2 linked regions of the Bdellovibrio bacteriovorus genome follow. The protein of the gene in region 2 interacts with the protein of the main gene of each other region in a pairwise test. Links are inferred from orthologs where the notes say so. Each region holds a gene or a part of one and is shown on either strand. Other genes may lie near its edges. The genes, in order: ftsZ and rlmN.

Region 1 (9,120 bases), 2.4 Mb from region 2 along the record:
CAGTTCATCGACCATCGCCACCGCATAGTCTGCCGTCGAAATGCGGCTTTCATTTTTTGCATCAAAGACCGGAGTGTCTTTGCCCAGACGGAATTTTCCCGTGCGAGGCCCTGGTTCGATCATCATGGCCGGGCTGAAGAAGGTCCAATCCAGATCATTTTGGGTGCGGATGAAGTTCAGTACTTCGCGCGTTGCACGGGCGCCGTCTTTCCATTCCGCCGGGAACTGAGGTGTGTCCACCAACTGAACCCCCGGAGAAATTTCCAAAGATCCCGCTCCGCCCACGATCAGCAGACGTTTGATACCGGCTTTTTTTGTTGCCGCCGCATAGGATTTCGCGCCAGTCACACTCATGTCAGTTCCTGGATTATAGGCACTCACAACAGCGTCCTGACCCTTCAGGATTTCAGCCAGTTTTTCCGTGTCAGTGACATCGGCTTTTTTCACCAGCAGGTTTTCGCGGGATTTGATTTTTTCCGGATTTCTGACAATGGCGGTGACTTTGTGTCCGCGGCCTAGCAGTTCTTCCAAAATGTCGGTTCCGATAAATCCGGAAGCTCCGATCAGTGCTACATTCATGGTTTTCTCCTTTGTTAAGTAACCATATTTGTTACAGTTTAATGCAAAAAAACAGAAGACCTAGTCGACCTTGTGAACCAGATCCGAAAGCTTCGTCTGCTTCAATTGATCTGCCACACAGTCATTCACTTCTGAAAACACCGGCGTCAGCAGCTTCGCCATACTGGTGCTGACAGGACATCTTGTATTGGGCCGGTTCGGGTTGAAAGCAAATACGTCGGATTCCCCCACCGCCTGATAAATGTCACGCAGGGTGATCTTCTCTGCCGGCCGGGCCAGTTCGACTCCGCCGCCTTTTCCCTGATGGCACGTCAGCAGACCCGCTTTGGAAAGCTCGGCCATCAGACGGCGCACCACCACCGGATTGGTGTTGACGCTTCCCGCCACAATATCGCTCTTCAGAAGCTCCCCCTTAGGGGCATCGTGAGCTACCAGGGTCATAATATGAGTCGCAACCGCGAATCTGCTATTAGCTGCCATACTGTAACTATATTAGTTTCATTAAAGTCCGTCAAGAGGTCATTTATCAGCCCCCGCGGTTGAGGGGCATCCCTGTTGATTTTTTACCTGGGACCTGATTATCTGTCCCATATGGAAACAAAATACTTATCAGGTTTCGGAAATCATTTTTCCACAGAAGCTCGCCCGAACTCTTTGCCTCAGGACCAGAACTCTCCACAAAAGGCCCCGGCGGGTCTTTATCCTGAACAGCTCAGCGGCACGGCCTTCACAGCCCCTCGTCATTCCAATATGTTTTCCTGGCTGTATCGCATCCGCCCGTCCGTGATGCACAAGCCTTTCGCCCCGCTGAAGGATCTGACTTCCAAAACCTTCTTCAAACCTCAGCACATCAATCCCAACCAAATGCGCTGGAATCCGCTGGCTGAAACTTCCGCGAAGCAGGATTTCGTTGAAGGCATCCGCACCGTGTGTGGCACAGGCTCTGTGCACGAACAGCGTGGTTTGAATGCGCATCTTTATTCGTTCAACAAGTCCATGGACACACGCTACTTCATGAACGCCGATGGGGATTTCCTGCTGGTTCCGCAAAAAGGCTCTTTGCATGTAAAAACCGAAATGGGCTTTATGGAAGTGGAACCCGGCGAAATCGCTCTGGTTCCCCGCGGGATGAAGTTCCAGGTGAATCCACTGAAAGACGGCACCACTTGCACTGGGTATATCGGTGAAAACTTTGGTGCGGCTTTCAGACTGCCGGACCTGGGCCCGATTGGCGCCAACGGTTTGGCTCACCGTCGTCACTTCCTGACTCCGGTGGCGGCGTTTGAAGACAAAGAAGGAAAGTTTGAACTGGTGGGTAAATTTGCCGGTGAACTGTGGAGCGCTGAAATCGGCCACTCGCCACTGGATGTGGTGGCATGGCACGGAAACTTTGTTCCGTTCAAATATGACCTGCGCAAATTCAACACCATCAACACCGTCAGCTATGATCATCCAGATCCATCCATCTTCACCGTACTGACCTCACCAAGTGAAGTGCCTGGCACGGCGAACGTGGACTTTGCGATCTTCCCGCCACGCTGGATGGTGGGTGAACACACCTTCCGCCCACCGTACTTCCACCGCAATTGCATGAGCGAATACATGGGTTTGATCTATGGCGAATACGACGCAAAAACCGCGGGGGGCTTTGTTCCTGGCGGCGGCAGTCTGCACAATTTCTATTCCGCGCATGGACCGGACGTGGATGCATTTGAAAAAGCCAGCAACGCGGATTTAAAACCGCACAAGATCGAAGCCACCATGGCCTTCATGTTTGAATCCCGCTCCCCGTATATGGTGACGGACTTCGCGATGGGGAAAGATTTCCTGCAAAGCGATTATCAAAACTGCTGGCAAGGTTTCAAAAAGTACTTCAAATAAAAAAAAGCCGGGGAAACCCGGCTTTTTTTTATTTCATTCGTGCGTGGAAAATACGCGTGTCGTATTCAATCCGCACCATTCCATTTTTCTGATACTTGTCGAACAGCGCTTGCAGCTCGACTTTCATGGCCGGATACACTTCACTGTCCGCCTGAGGCATGTATGACGAAGACAACAGACGCCCTAACAAGCCATCAAAATCCAGATCCTGATAATTGAAAATCACATGTTCGTTGTAGGCCCCCAGAAAACTTTCAATCTGGGAATGATCGATATTGTTATGTCGAACCTGCTTGTAGTCGGAACCGTACTTCGCAATCAGCGCTTCATAGTCCACATTAAATCCCGTGCCCGTCATCCGGCGGTCATTCCAGATCAACGCCGCCGTTCCCGGCGATTTCAAAATGCGTTTGAATTCTTTCTGAGTCGCCACCGGTTCAAACCAGTGAAAGGCCTGAGCGGCAATTACGAAATCCACGCTGTTGGCAGGCAGCCCGGTGTTTTCAGATGAACCATTCACACTGTGAAAATCAGGATAACCCACCAGGTTCTTTTCAGCAGCAGCCCGCATTTTGGCATTGGGCTCAACCCCATACACGATGTTGCCGTTCTTTAGAAAGATTTCGGTGGAAATCCCTGTTCCCGAACCCACATCGACAACCACACTTGCTGCGGTCAGCCCCAATTGGTCGGTGAAAAACTTAAGAAGTTCAGAAGGATACGAGGGTCGAAACTTGACGTAGTTATCAACCCGGTCACTAAATCGTTGAGTCGGTTTGAAATCCATACCCAGATTCTATCGCAGCGCTTCGGAAAAAGTAAGCAGGTACCTTTTAGTTATGGATTGATGATGTCCATTTTCTTTTGAATTTTAACGGGTGTCATATGGCCGTTGCCAGATTCGGTGTACCCGATCAGTTCGACCGTGGCGGTGACTTTTTCGGGGCTGCCGATTGGCAATCCACCACACTTGATCGGACAAGTCAGATCCAGAATTTCGTTATTGGTCATACGGACCGGAATGCCGATGGCATCCAACTGATAATCAGAATAGGTGCAGGTGTAAGACCGAATCGAAGATTTGAATGTCACCTGAATCATGGCCGGAGCAAAAAATTCACCACTGCGGTTGGCAATACGAATCTGAGGAATATCAATGTATGGCGAAGCAATATCACGACGATTGGATCCGTCCTGATAAGCCATGCAACTGATGGACGTCGAATGAATGACGAAGGCCTCTTTTTGCACTGTCATTTCCACAGCAGCCTGAGCTGTCATTGCCAGCAGAAACACCAAAGCACTGACCATTGATCTCATAAATCCTCCTTGAATACAAAAAGGATACGCCCTGAAGACTGTCGTCGCAAAAGTTCAGGTTTTTAAGTGATCCAGAAAATTCGGTCAGAACTTAGTCTTCAGAGGGAAGATAGACCCATTCGCCCACACCATTACGCAGGCAAAAAACTTTCACACGTTCTTCAAACCACGACCCCAGATTCACCGAGCGCACCGAGTGGCCGTTGATGGCTTCCGTGTGATCATCAAAGACGTGCATGTGACCGGACACAATCAGATCAAACGGCTTTTCCGCATAGGCTACCGACGTGTGTTTGCGAATCATCGCAATCAGTTCACCTTCATTGGATACACGATAGTGTCCGCTGCGTTCGCGGCTTTTTTTGCTGGCCTTGTTTCCAATGTGATCCCAGAACTTGCCCGGCAGAATACTTCCCAAAGGTTTGATGTAAGGATTGCGAATGATGCTGCGGTATTTGAGATATTTTTCGTCATTCAAATTGATCAGGTCCCCGTGCTCGCAGCGCACACGGACCCCGTCGATCAGATAATACTGAGCCTCGACAAAAACTTCGATTCCCAGACGCTTCTGGAAGTACCCTTCCACGTGCACGTCGTGATTGCCCTCGATGAAAGTGATACGGGCCCCCGCTTTGCGAAGATCACCCAGAGCCTGCATCAGAGGTTCGAACTTTTTGGCAAAATAAGTGTGTCCACCGACCCACAGATCGAAGATGTCCCCGAGCATGAAAAGGTGAACCTGCTGCGGATTTCCCGCCAGCAAAGAACGCAAAAAGCGCAACAGGATTTTCCCATTGCGCTCTTCAGCGGTTTTCAAGTGAATGTCGGATATGAACCAGGCTTCCACTATTCTTTATTCAGATCGAATCCCTGTTTCTTGCGGATGAATGCAGGAACTTCAAGATTCTGGCTGGAGAACGGAGAGCTCAGGACTTCGCGAGCCATGCGGCGCGCTTCTTCCAAAGACTGCTGTTCGTGATCCACGTTCATGGACAGTTGTTCCGGATTCGCGTGCTTGGATTTCAAGTCCTGGCTTTCTTTGAAAGCGCGGGCTTTAGCCAGCAGCATATCACGCGGAGACAAAGATGATTCCACTTGTGGCTGGATCGGAGTGGCAACTTCCTGTTGAACAGGAGCTTGCTGAGCCTGAACCGGCATTTGTGGCATCATGTTTTGTGCTGCCTGCTGCGCCACCTGCGGAGTCACGGCAGCTACAGGGGGAACAACCACAGTCTCAGTAACCTGAGGAGCTGCCTCTGTCTGCTGTGGTTGATGCGTAAAAGACTGAACCTGAGACTGAACCGCAGTGATCGGCGGAAGTTCAACCGCTGGCATCTGAGGCATAACAGGCATTTGTGGCATTGTCGGCATCACCGGCATTTGCGGGAACTGAGGCATTTGTGGCATCTGCGGCATCTGTGGCATTTGAGCCATCTGCTGCGGCATTTGCGGCATCTGCATGTTCATGCCACCGAAGTGAGCTGCGTTCTGGTTCAGGAAGTTCTGCATTTGATTTACCTGAGCCATGTCGTTCACAAGTTTCACATCGTGAGAATCGAAACCAGTCGCGATCACAGTCACGCGAACTTCATCACCCATGCTTTCATCGATAACCGCACCGAAGATGATTTCTGCATCTTCATGAGCCGCTTCAGTGATCAGAGTGGAAGCTTCGTTCACTTCGTACAGAGACAGGTCAGAACCACCCGTTACGTTGATGATGATGCCAGTCGCGCCATCGATCTTGACGTTTTCAAGAAGTGGAGAAGAGATCGCAGCAGTCGCCGCTTCAACCGCACGGTTGTCACCTTTGGCTGCGCCAGTACCCATGATTGCGATGCCTTTGGAGGACATAACAGTGCGGATATCGGCGAAGTCCAGATTGATAAGACCGCGGATGTTGATCAGATCAGAGATACCTTTAACAGCCTGAAGAAGAACCTCGTCCGCTTTTTTGAAGGTTTCCAGAAGCGGAGTTCTTTCCGCAGCAATGGAAAGAAGTTTCTGATTCGGGATCACGATCAGGGTGTCCACGTTTTCTTTCAGATCAGCCAGGCCGCCTTCAGCGTGCTTGCCGCGTTTTTTACCCTCGAACAGGAAAGGCTTGGTAACCACACCGATAGTCAAAGCGCCAAGTTCACGCGCAATCTTCGCGACGATCGGAGCGCCACCCGTACCAGTTCCGCCACCCATACCCGCAGTGACGAACACCATGTCCGCGCCTTCCAATTTTTCAACGATTTCATTGTAGGATTCGATCGCAGCTCTGCGACCCACATCCGGATTTGCACCCGCGCCAAGACCTTTTGTAAGGTCCAGACCCAACTGGATCTTATTCGGAGACTTGCTGGCGTTCAGGGCCTGGATGTCTGTATTGGCAACGATGAACTCAACACCGTTCATGCCGGATTCGATCATGGTGGCAACCGCGTTGCTACCGCCACCGCCGACGCCCACTACTTTAATATTTGCACCGATATTGATATTTTCTTCCAACTCAAACATTTGATCCTCCCCACAGAATCATCCGCCGTCGCCGAGGCTTGGGCGAACTCAGGCTAAAAATTTTAAAAAATCTGTCCAAAAAATTCTTTGATCTTCTTGGTGATCCCGTCCAGCGATTCACCAATGTTCACTTCCTGCTGCTGTTGATGCGCCTGAAGCAGGTCTTTTCTCTGCCCCAGTGCATACTGCAACAGTCCGACAGCGGCGGAGAATTCTCCAGACTTCACCACATCCGTCAGACCACCGATTTCACGAGGAGCCCCTCTGCGAACCGGAATATCAAAGATAAATTCACCCATTTCGATCAGACCATCCAGGTTGCTTGCGCCCCCTGTAAGAACGATCCCGCCACCAAGCATTGGCATCAGGCCGCTCATACGAATGTCATTGGCAATCAGGTTCAGAGTTTCCTCTGCACGAGCTTCGATCACATCCGCAAGGTCCTTGCGAGGAATCACGCGGGATTTTCTGCCGCCGACACCTTCGACCTCAACAGTTTCATTTTCATTCACCATGGAAGCCATGGCACAGCCATGCTTCTTTTTCAGCTCTTCCGCCGCGAACTGCGGAGTTCTCAACCCCACCGCCACGTCGTGAGTGAAGTGCTGGCCACCCACTGGAATTACAGAGGAGTGAGCCACACTGCCGTTGACAAAGTAAAGGGCGTTACAAGCGCCGCCACCCATATCAACCACGCACACACCCAGATTCTTTTCATCGTTGGACATCACCGCGGTGGCGGATGCCAACTGGGAAAGAACCAGGCCTGCGATTTTCAAACCGGCTTTTTCAACACATTTTACTGTATTATTGATGGCACTCTGACCGCCGGTCACGATGTGCACATTGGCTTCCAAGCGGATGCCGGACATGCCGATAGGATCCGTGATCCCATCCTGGCCGTCGACTTTGAATTCTCTTGGAAGAACATGAAGAACAGAACGATCCGTCGGAACCGCCACTGCTTTTGCAGCTTCGATCACGCGGTCAATTTCAGAGGCGGTGACTTCGCGATTCTTGATCGCAACCATGCCCTTGGAATCAAAGGAAGAAATGTGCGAACCAGCAACACCCACCCACACTTCGGAGACGGTGTAACCGGACATCAATTCTGCTTCTTCTTTGGCTTTTCTGATGGAATCAGTCGTGGCTTCGATATTGACTACGACACCCTGACGGATCCCTGTATTGGGAGCGGTGCCCACGCCTGCGACTTCGATTTTTCCTTCGGGATTAACTGTGCCGATGACAAAAGAGACCTTGGTAGAACCAATGTCCAAGCCAGCCAATACCGGAGCTTTGGGTTTTGATGTACTCATCCTTAAGTCCTCACGGATGCCTAAACTATAAAGCTTCAGGAAAGACCACCCGTTAAAATCATTTTAAGGGGCTTCGAAAGGGGGCATCTACCCGACTTTGATCGGTCTTCCAGACTTAAGCTTAGGGATCCTTACGCAACCTGACAAGGACTTTCTTTGACAGATTCGCGTCTATGACGCGCGCGTCAAACTGGCGGGATTCGAGATAATCGACGACTTGGCTGACTCGTGCAGACTTCAAAGACACTTGGTCTTCACCCATCTTCACCTGGATTCCCGTTTTGATCATGGTCATCCAGAAGCCTTCTTTATTGTCGTAACGAATTTCAGAAATTGTTTTTCTGCTGAACGATCCTTCAGCAGGAATTTGCTCAACCACATCAACAGCCTTCTTGCGAAGTTCTGTTTTTTTCACAAAACCTTCTCCGTCAAGCAACACAACATCGGGAGCCTGCTTGCTTTCAACCGGATCCAGGAAAGTCCCGTCTTTAATGATCGGAACAAGTTTTCCACCCTTGGCCATGAACAGAAGTTTCACTTCATGCGGGCGCACGCGCACAGACAACGTCGTCGGCCAGCTTCTTTTGATGTTCAAACCTTCCACCCAGTTCAGGGCATCCACTTCACGAGACACTTTTTTAAGTTTGATATTCCAAAGAGAAACGCCCTTGTAACGGGCCAGACTTGCTTCCAGTCGATCAACGTGCGGGCGCAAAAACTGCTCCTGCCCCGCGGGTGGATTTTCAAGCACCACCTCGACTGTACGAATGTTGAAAAAGCCGTTTTCATTCAGATAAAAAAGCGTTCCCGCAAGTGCTGCAGGCAGAACAATGAATCCAAAAATAAGTTTCAAAACGAGCTTCTTCACAGTCGGAAATCCTCTGCTGTCGTGAATTTTAGATTAGCAACAAGATCGCCAACAATGAAACGCTGTCCGCAAAACAAGACCAAGGTCTTTCACTGGACCTTTGTGCACTTAGGTTTTCAAACCGCAACAAAACGAGCTTTAGTCCATATTGTTTTCGACCTCATTACCGATAGATAGCAGCGAAGGAGATTCTATGAAGTTTGGCACCAAGGTCATTTTAAACGTCGCTTTATCGTGTGTGGTCTGCACTCTGGCAGCGGTGGGAATCTCTTCTTCCAAAATCCACGAACAGGGACGCGACCAACTGGTCGACAAATCCCAGGCGATTCTTTCCCGCCTTGAATCCATGCGTGGATATGTGGCAACCTCCGGAAATCTGAAAGAGGACTTTGCCCAGGCCGTCGGAAAATATCCGGATGGCAACCTGCCTGAAGAAGTGCGCAAACAACTGCTGCGCAAAGTTCCCATCGTCGCATCAATGGCCGTGGGTTTTGAGAATGCAGAAAAAGACGGCTACAAATTCCGGGTCTTCACCGCAGCCCCGCGCCGCGAATCCAACAAAGCCACAACCTCTGAACTGGAAATCCTGAAGCGCTTTGAAGCAGAACCTGAACTGAAAGAGATCATCACCCGGGGCGATCACGAGGT
Region 2 (9,097 bases):
ATTATATTGTGATCGGCTCTGGTTTTGGTGGTTCCGTCATGACCTGCCGCCTGGTCGAAAAAGGCTACAAGGTCTGCCTGATGGAGCGAGGCCGTCAGTGGAAGATTGGCCAGTTCCCTCGGCGCCCCCACGATGTTCAACAGCGCATGTTCTGGGATCCCGAAGATCAAAAGTACGGGCTGATGGAATTGCGGGACACTCCCGAAAGCGACGTGCTGTCACTGACAGCCAGCGGACTGGGGGGTGGCAGTCTGATTTACGCGAACGTGCTTTACCGCATGCCTGAAAGATTCTTTCAAGGCTGGCCGAAGATTTACAATCGTAATACTCTGGATCCTTTTTACGACCGCGTTCTGCACATGATGGAGGCGAAGCCCTACCCTTATGAAACGCAGAACTATTACAAGGCCACACCCAAGACCGCACTTTTGAAAAGACTGGCGGAAGAAATGCCGCCTCCGCCGGACTCCGTCGGGAAACCCAGTTTCACTTTGCCGCCCCTGGGGGTGCGATTTGAGGGAAGCTTTCCCGGACATCAAACCCACAACATGCACGGGGCTTTGCAGTCCAAATGCAACAAGTGTGGCGACTGCGATATCGGCTGTAATATCAATGCCAAGAACTCTTTGGATCTGAACTATATCTTCCGGGCCCGAAATCTGAAAACGGCCGGGGAACCCGCTGACATTCGCACCCACGCGGATGTCGTGCGCATCGAACACTGCGGTGATTACTACAAGGTGACTTATGTCATTCCGGAATTCCCACAGCAGGAAACAACCTTCACTGCGAAGAATGTGATTTTGTCAGCCGGTTCCATTGGATCAACATCCCTGCTGTTGAAAATGAAGAAGCAGGGTCACCTGCCGAAGTTGAACATCTGGCTGGGCAAAAAATGGAGCGGTAACGGAGATTTGCTGGGTTTGATTTTTGGATCCCGCGAAAATATTGATGCCACCAACGGCCCGGTCATCACGGGTGCCATCGAATACAATTTCAAAGACTATGAGGATGGTTATCACCATGGAATGTATCTGCAGGAGGCCGGATTTCCGGTGGGGTTCGCCTGGTATCTTTCCGGGAAAATCCCTCAACTGCCTGGCATTCGTGGACTGGGGACCTTGTTCGCTCACAGTATCAAGAAGTACATCTTCAAAATTCTGAATATCGAAAGCCGTGATCAGATCAACGTCGGAGATGAGTTCGCGCAGGCCATTGATCGCGCGGATTTCACCAAACGCTGCTTTGTGCTTTTGGGCATGGGAAGAGATAAACCCGACGGAGAAATCCGTCTGCGTTCCGACGACCAGGCCATCATCAAATGGAAGATAGATGGCAGCAAGCTGCACTTTGATCGTCTGCGCACACAAATGAAGAAAATCGCCGAGCGCATTGGCGGTGTTTTTGTCGACAATCCGCTGACTCACTTGAACAAGGTCGTGGCCGTTCATCCACTGGGCGGCTGCCCGATGGGAGAAACAGCGGACACCGGCTTCGTCAATCCACTCGGGGAAGTGTTTGGATATAAAGGTCTTTACGTGGTGGATGGCAGCATCCTGCCCACCTCCACCGGACCGAATCCTTCCCTGACCATTGCGGCAGTTGCTGAATACATCGCAGAACAGATCCCAAACAAGGTAACCACAAAAAACAAAGAGACCCAGGAAGCCTAGGTGTCTTTGCTTTTAAGCTGTTTCGTTTAAATCAGTTCCAGTCCTGATAGTCATCGGCACCACCACTGCTATCCCAGTTCTCGTCGGAAATAGTCAGTGTGATACCAAACAATCGCTCGCCCCAGTAGCTCGTACATTCAAATTCGTAGTCATAGAAGTAATCAGCGACTCTTTCGTTAACTGTACCAAGGACAGCATTCTGTCTGTCTGCTGCTGAAAGATTATTGGTAACCATAAAATTTACACGAAACGAACCATAATAGCGGACTGAGTTTGAAGAAGGCAAAATGTAGCTGCTGCTTGTGGCTACACTAGTAAGGAAGTACTTCCCTGTGCTCTTCGGAAACTCTTCAATCAGATGTGGAGCGGCGCCACCGAAACACTCCTTCACATTGGTATTTGCCCCACAGCTTAACGCATTCGAGTTTGCTTCAGCAGTCGCCGGGATATAACCACCGCTGGTCACATCTGTCGGTACTCCATTTTCATCTACCGGACCTGTCGGCGTTGTGACGGGATAGGAATCGGAACGTTTATAATAATAAGGCCTAAAGCTCAAAATAGGACAATATGCAGGGTTCAGCGAGCCCACTTTGAACTCGACAGCACTGCGATACAATTGGGCCTCTGGTACAGTTACTTCGCACTCAATGTTCGTGCTGGGAGAGCTCGGCGATACAGCGCAGGTCTTCCAGTTTTTAAAAGCTGCGTTCTCTGCGGCAGACTCCCACCGCGTGCCCACCTGAAGATAAACAAAGGCCCCTGCCGGAACTCCTTCTGGCACTGGGATTGTTGGATTTGTTGGTGTAGGATTCTCTGTACTTGGGGTGTCCGTCGGAATGAGCTCCTTCGGCTCTTCCGAGCAAGAAATCACTGATACTGCCAAAAACAAGAATGCCAATAGTAAATATAATGCTGTTTTCATGCCCTACACATCGGAGTTCCGTAGACTCTCACGAGAGGACTAAACAAGAATTGTTTTCTTCTTGCCAGAAATCCGGACTTTTAGTAACAAACATGTTTCAATTTATCTTCAATTCACAAGACATCTTAACAAAGAAAAAAGGCCTCCGGAGTGGAGGCCTTTGACAGGATCTTAAACAGTGATGACTTTTTTGTATTCGGTCAGGCGTTTTTCAAGATCGCCCAAGGTCACTTTCGCCAGAGCTTTCACAGAGAAATCCTGGATCGTGTGAGAAGCCATCATGGAACCCATGATGCAGGCTTGCTTCAGATTCGCGATAGTTGGAACTTCCTTCTGAGCTGCCAGGTAACCGAAGAAACCACCGGCGAAGGTGTCACCAGCGCCTGTAGGGTCCACAACTGTCGGGATCGGCATGGCTGGAAGGATGAAGTAGCCCTCATCCTTCGTGTACATCGCAAAGCCGTACTCGCCGCGCTTGATAACCACCGCCTTGGGGCCCATAGCTGTGATGAGCGGAGCTGCAGAGATCGCATTGGCAGCGCCCGTCAGCATCTTCGCTTCACCTTCATTGATCAAAACCAGATCCACCTTTTTAAGAACATCGATCAGCTTGTCTTTTTTGATGGAGATCCAGAAGTTCATGGTGTCCATACCAACAAACTTAGGGGATTTCACCTGCTCCAAAACCTGCAGTTGCAGCTCAGGGGCAATGTTTGCCAGGAACACGAAAGAGGAGTCTTTGAAATGCTCTGGCAATTGCGGATTGAAGTCCGCAAACACGTTCAGATCCGTTTTCAAAGTTTTAGCCTCGTTCAGGTCACCTTCATAGGAACCCGCCCAGTGGAAGGTTTTCCCCGGAACCTTGGAAAGACCCGCCAAGTCCACACCACGGTTGTTCAGAAGATCATAGTCCTTCTGGTCATAGTCTTCACCAACAACACCGACAACACGCACTTTGGAGAACAAAGATGCTGCCAAAGAGAAGTAGTTCGCGGAACCACCCAAAGCGCGGTCCACTTTACCGGATGGAGTTTCAATGGAATCGTAAGCCAGACTGCCGACAACAAGAATTTCAGACATAATGTTACCTCTAGTGTTGATTGTTTTGTTCTGCTTCTTGCGCAGCCAAAAGTTCACGTTTGTATTTAGGAAGACCCGCCAGACGAGAGTTGGAAATATCCATCGTCTGAGGACGCTCTTTCACCGTGGTCAACTGACCGCAAGCCGCGAAGATGTCACGACCCATAGAGCGACGAAGAAGAACGTGCGCACCCAGGTTCATCAATTCCGTATGGAACGCCTGGATTGTGTCGTCATCAGGACGCTCGTAACCAGAACCCGGGTGTTCGTTGAACGGGATGATATTGATTTTGCATGGCACATCTTTCACCAGTTTCACCAACTGACGAGCGTGCTCCAACTGATCGGTGATACCTTTCAGCAACACGTACTCGAAAGTGATCTTGTCTTTGGAAACACGGTAGTGCTCTTTACAAGCTTCCAGCAACGCCTTGGTATCCCAGCGTTTATTGATCGGCATCACCTGAGAACGGATTTCATCGTTAGGACCATTCAAGCTGACTGCCAGACGCACTTTCGCGTCAGCCACACGCCACATTTCCGGCACGATACCGGAAGTGGAGACCGTGATCTTTTTGCGGGACAGGTTGATACCCCATGGGGAATGGATCACGTCGATCGTTTTGAAGACTGCTTCCGGATTGTCCAGCGGCTCGCCCATACCCATGAATACGATATTGGTGATGCGCTGGCCTTCCGCCAAACGGTCGTGAACCTGCATGAACTGACCCACGATGTCTTCAGTGCGCAAACGGCGTTTCAATTTCTGTTTGCCGGTGAAGCAGAACTTGCAGGCCATATTACAGCCCACTTCAGAGGAAATACACAAAGTCAGGCGGTCTTCAGATGGAATCACAACCGCTTCAACGGACATGCCGTCTTTCATGTCGAACAGGAATTTCTGGGTGCCATCAACAGATTTCAAGTGCTGAAGAACCGGAGGCAGGTCAAAAGACAGCATGGAAGGAAGATCCTGACGGAACTCTTTGGACAGATTCGTCATCTGCTCCGGATCAGTCACACGCTGCTCATAAACCCATTTGAAAATCTGCTGGGCACGGAACTGCTCTTTGCCTTTGCTTTTGATATAGGCTTTCAGATCTTCCAGTGTCAGGGAGTAGAAATTGACAGGTTGATTTTCAAGGGGTTTGGCGACGTTGTCGTCAGAATAATTAACGGGCGCAAGAGTGCTGCCGGCGTTTGCTTCCATCTTCGGGCTCCTTGGCTTTTTACAGCCGTGCTTGTTACAGCTGGGACCTTACCTTCACTAAGGCTGATCCCGTTGGTTAAAGGATTATGTGTGCGGCGTTTGTAGCACAAGCACCCCCCTTTTCCTAGGGATTTCATATAATTGGGGGCCCAATAGAGCGCCTTCAGAGTCTTTTTCAGGAATTCTTACACCATCTGCCTAAGCCCTGACCAATACTGCAAAGAATCCAGTGCCCCCCGGGGGCCCCTTGTTTTTCCCCGGCGCATCTCTATATTGGCGAACATGATTTGGCCCTTTATTTTCCTGTCCTATGCCAGCTTGTTTGTTTTCGGCCTTACCGACAACATCCGAGGCCCCCTTTTTCCAGAGATTCTGAAGCAATTCGGGGTCAGCGACGGCATGGGATCCCTGATGTTTGCCTTCTCAAACATTTCGGGTTTGATTTCCAGTTATGCCTGCCGCTATCTTCTGCGTCGCTATGACCGTTTGACCGTTTTGAAGGCCGGCACTCTGGGGTTGATCATTTCCCTGCTGGGGCTTGCGGCATCCCCGATCTTCCCGGTGTTTTTGATCTTCAGTTTCGGATTTGGCTTCAGCATGGGGATTTTAGGCCTTGTTCCCAACGTTCTGGTTCCGATGGGTTCCAGTCCGGAGCGCAAGCAGCAGATGCTGGCGGGCCTTCACACCATGTATGGCCTTGCCAGCTTGATGGCTCCGTTAATGGCCGCCGCCATTGAGTACCTGACCGGAAGCTGGAGATGGACCTTTGCCGCCGCCACAGTGGGTCCGATAGCACTTTACCTTTACATGTTTCATTCAAGTCACAAGTCCCTGCACACACGCTCTTCAGTGACAGACGACCAGCACCGCGCGAACAAAAAGAAAAACCTGAAGCCCCAGTTGTTCCTGGCCATCATGCTAAGCTTCGCAGTTGCTGCGGAGATCATGGTGTCCTCGCGCCTGGCTCTGTATATGCAACGAACCTGGAACTATTCCATGGAGGCTTCCAGCATCTATGTGACTTACTTCTTTGTCTGCATGGTGCTGGGACGTTTTGCTTTTGCTGTGATTCGCTTCCGTCAAACGGCGCGTTTTCTGCTGTCGGCCTCTGCCGTGATCTGTTTGATGGTGCTGCTGGCAGGCCTCTATATTCATCCTCTGTTCCTTGCGGGAACGGGCCTCGCCATCGCGCCTTTTTACCCCTTGGCGATTTCGTGGATTTCATCCGAGTTTCCGGAAGATCTCGACACAGCTGTGACTTACATGATGACCACGGATTCCCTGATGCTGATCCTGATGCATGTCGGAGTTGGCAAATTGACAGATTTTTTCGGTATTCAAAATGCGATACTGGCAGGCTCAGTCTTTCTGGTGGGATCCTTCATAATGGTCAACAGCTATGCGTGGCTGTTTAAGAGGTCCAAATGCGCTTAACACTGTTGGCAATTTTCCTGTTTGGTTTCAATCTGGCCTTCGCCGCACTTGAACTTCCCCACGAAAGCCAGTTGTCTGCGCTGATGCTGAACCAGAATGATGATGAACTCTATCTGCGAGGAGTGATTCCTCATTCCCGCCCCAGTTCATTATGTGGTCCCGCAAGTGCGATCAACTGGTTGCAGCTTGAAAAAAAGTCACTTTCAAAGTCCCAGCAGATTGACCTTTTGGCCCAGGCCGCAAGTGTGAGTCTTGCCCAGGGCACCGATGTGAATCAGGGACTGATCGAACCACAGCTGGTGCAGTACTTGAAGAATCTGGATCAACTGATGGGGCGAAACAACCACTACGGTGGAAAAGGCCGTCACTTTAGCGGAACTGAACTGACCGTTTCTGATCTGCTGTCTTCTGAACCACAGATTCTGCTGCTGCGCTATGACTCCCGTCCTCGACCGGTGCAGCCGCCGATGGGACGCGGCCGCAGCCCGCGCATTGGCGGTGATCGAGAGGGTGGTCGTGATATGGGAATTCCCATTCTGGATGAAAACGAGATCCGCGGTTTTCACTTCGTCCTGAAGGTCGCTGCAGACTCGGCAACTCAGGAAATATTATTTATCGATCCCGAAAATCCGGGCCATTATTCCCGCGCCCGTCTTGAAATTCGCACCAATCCCCGCAACCAAAAGCCGGAAGTGCGTTTGCTGCCGCACTCAGCAAGGGACCTGGTCAGCTTCTCTGGAGGCGGACTGCTGATCTGGACGGCGCTTTCAGCAATCGAAAAGAATCCCTGAACGAACGTTCGGGGCTTAACCCAAAGCCTCAGTTTACCGTCGACAAGGTCTCGTTTTTGCTGCTTCAGTCATGATTGTTTCTGCAAACCCGCATACTCTTTAAAGAGCAACTGTTATTGCGGGAGTTCTATGAGTTTGCCGAAAATTATTACCAGATCCGCCTCTTCATCTTCCTCAGCACCCAAAGTGGATGTGTCCCCGTCTTCGACTGATCTTGCAGCAGAACGGGAAAACGGACGCAAACTGATACTGGGGCTACTGACTGAACTGGTCACAGACAGTTCAAGCCTGTCCATTGATATCGAGGTTGGAGAAAGAACCACCGTATATCACGTCGGCTGCAAAAAAGAGTGCATTGGACAAATACTGGGATCCAAAGGCAAAAACATCGGCGCGATTCGAACCCTTATCTCTTCCATTTCAGCTCGGAAAGGATTTCGCGCAATAGTTGAAGTTCCTTATTTTAGTGACTAAGATAAGGAGTGCCATTCCGAAAAATTTTCGCTTTCATTTTTGTTTCCGTTTTTCACCTGCAGACACAGGCCTCTTCACCGTTAAAAACCGTGATTGGGGAAAATATGTCGGCGCCATGGTATTTTGCAGATTCGGCGGCATCTCCAAAGGGAATTACCGCTGACTATATGCGCGCACTGGCTGCAGAGCTGGGACGGCAAATTGACATTCTTGTCCTGCCAAAATTCCGAATTCGCGAGTATTCCCAAAAAAACAGAATTGATCTGAACTGCTATACTTCCCGTGAATGGGCCCAGGTTAGCGAGGCGGACGTGTTTTGGTCGGAACCTCTTTTTATTTCAAAAAACCTGATTGTTTCAAATACCGCAGCGGTAAAGTCTCTGGATCAACTGAAAAAACAACGAGTCGGAACGGTGTTAAAGTATCGCTACCCGGCGCTTCAGGAAAGCTTTAATGCAGGAACACTTATTCGGGATGACTCCCCGAACGAAGATGCCAACCTGCAAAAGCTGGATGCTTCACGCTTTAGCTATGCGGTGGTTGAAGAAATACATTTGGCTTATTATCTTAAGCGCCACAAAAGTTCAAAGATCCAAAGACATGGACTTGTCATCGAGGAAATCCCGGTCCGCTGTTGGCTGCGCCGCGACTCGCCACTGAAGATTTCTGACTTGAATCGTGCCATTGCTGAAGTAAAGTCGAATGGCACACTAGACAGAATTTTTGGAAAGTACAAGTAAACGCCCTAGGGGCGTGGCACCCACTTGACAGTATTTTCGCCCACGAAAAAGATTTTTCGCCCTGACACAACAAGACCGAAAGCCGAGCCAACTTCTGAATCCTTGCTTCCATTTGACGGAGCTCCCGTATACCCAGGAGCTGTGCTTCGCAACCCAGCGATGGTAGTGACAACCGCACCTGGAGTGATCTTGCGAATTATCGGTTCACCCCATTCCGCAGTATAAATATTGCCTGCAGAGTCTGAAGCCAGGGAATGGGGTTGAGAAAAACGCGCACCACTGCCCGTTCCGTCAGTACTTGCACCCTGGCCGGCCGCACCGGCAAAAGTGGTCACGACCCCCGCCGAAGTGATCTTGCGAATGATGTGGTTGTCTGTATCGGCAACAAAAATATGTCCGGAAGAGGAAACTGTGATCCCCCTAACATTGGAAAAGGTTGCGCCGGTTCCTGTACCGTTCGTGCTCCCTTGAACTCCCACCTGTCCTGCAAATGTCGTTACAACCCCTGCAAGCGTGACCTTTCTAATGACGTAATTGCCCGAATCAGAGACAAAAAGATTGCCAGCCCCATCACTTGCGATTCCAGCCACTCCAGCAAAACGGGCCGCAGCCCCCGTCCCGTCAGCGAATCCGGAATTATTATAGCTTCCCGCCAACGTGGTCACCACACCCGCCGGAGTGACCTTTCTAATGCGATATTCGTCGGCAACATAAATATTGCCGTCTTCGGCCATACTTAAGCTTGTGGGGTAGCTGAAACGGGCTGCCGA

Evidence for each region.
Region 1: the proteins of rlmN (region 2) and ftsZ interact in binary tests that used the Escherichia coli proteins (3 or more experiments, as listed by UniProt). The link is inferred for Bdellovibrio bacteriovorus from one-to-one orthologs.

Annotation. Positions count from the first base shown.
Region 1 is NZ_CP020946.1:682,433-691,552, reverse strand. The notes cover bases 3,957-6,830. They hold ftsZ (cell division protein FtsZ), read right to left. Parts: upstream 6,286-6,830; coding sequence 4,627-6,285; downstream 3,957-4,626. Other genes in these bases: ftsA (cell division protein FtsA), read right to left, coding at 6,348-6,830; B9G79_RS03410 (UDP-2,3-diacylglucosamine diphosphatase), read right to left, coding at 3,957-4,627. In the rest of the region: B9G79_RS03435 (NAD(P)-dependent oxidoreductase), read right to left, coding at 1-579; B9G79_RS03430 (Rrf2 family transcriptional regulator), read right to left, coding at 640-1,059; hmgA (homogentisate 1,2-dioxygenase), read left to right, coding at 1,171-2,460; B9G79_RS03420 (class I SAM-dependent methyltransferase), read right to left, coding at 2,489-3,247; B9G79_RS03415 (hypothetical protein), read right to left, coding at 3,298-3,780; more of B9G79_RS03410, read right to left, coding at 3,872-3,956; more of ftsA, read right to left, coding at 6,831-7,604; B9G79_RS03395 (cell division protein FtsQ/DivIB), read right to left, coding at 7,726-8,472. UniProt on the Escherichia coli protein: Essential cell division protein that forms a contractile ring structure (Z ring) at the future cell division site. The regulation of the ring assembly controls the timing and the location of cell division.
Region 2 is NZ_CP020946.1:3,075,322-3,084,418, forward strand. Bases 2,789-5,639 are described here. They hold rlmN (23S rRNA (adenine(2503)-C(2))-methyltransferase RlmN), read right to left. Parts: upstream 4,889-5,639; coding sequence 3,689-4,888; downstream 2,789-3,688. Other genes in these bases: B9G79_RS14790 (PfkB family carbohydrate kinase), read right to left, coding at 2,789-3,678; B9G79_RS14800 (MFS transporter), read left to right, coding at 5,171-5,639. Outside these bases: B9G79_RS14780 (GMC oxidoreductase), read left to right, coding at 1-1,673; B9G79_RS14785 (hypothetical protein), read right to left, coding at 1,705-2,598; more of B9G79_RS14790, read right to left, coding at 2,770-2,788; more of B9G79_RS14800, read left to right, coding at 5,640-6,322; B9G79_RS14805 (hypothetical protein), read left to right, coding at 6,313-7,113; B9G79_RS14810 (KH domain-containing protein), read left to right, coding at 7,243-7,587; B9G79_RS14815 (substrate-binding periplasmic protein), read left to right, coding at 7,692-8,327; B9G79_RS14820 (NHL domain-containing protein), read right to left, coding at 8,333-9,097.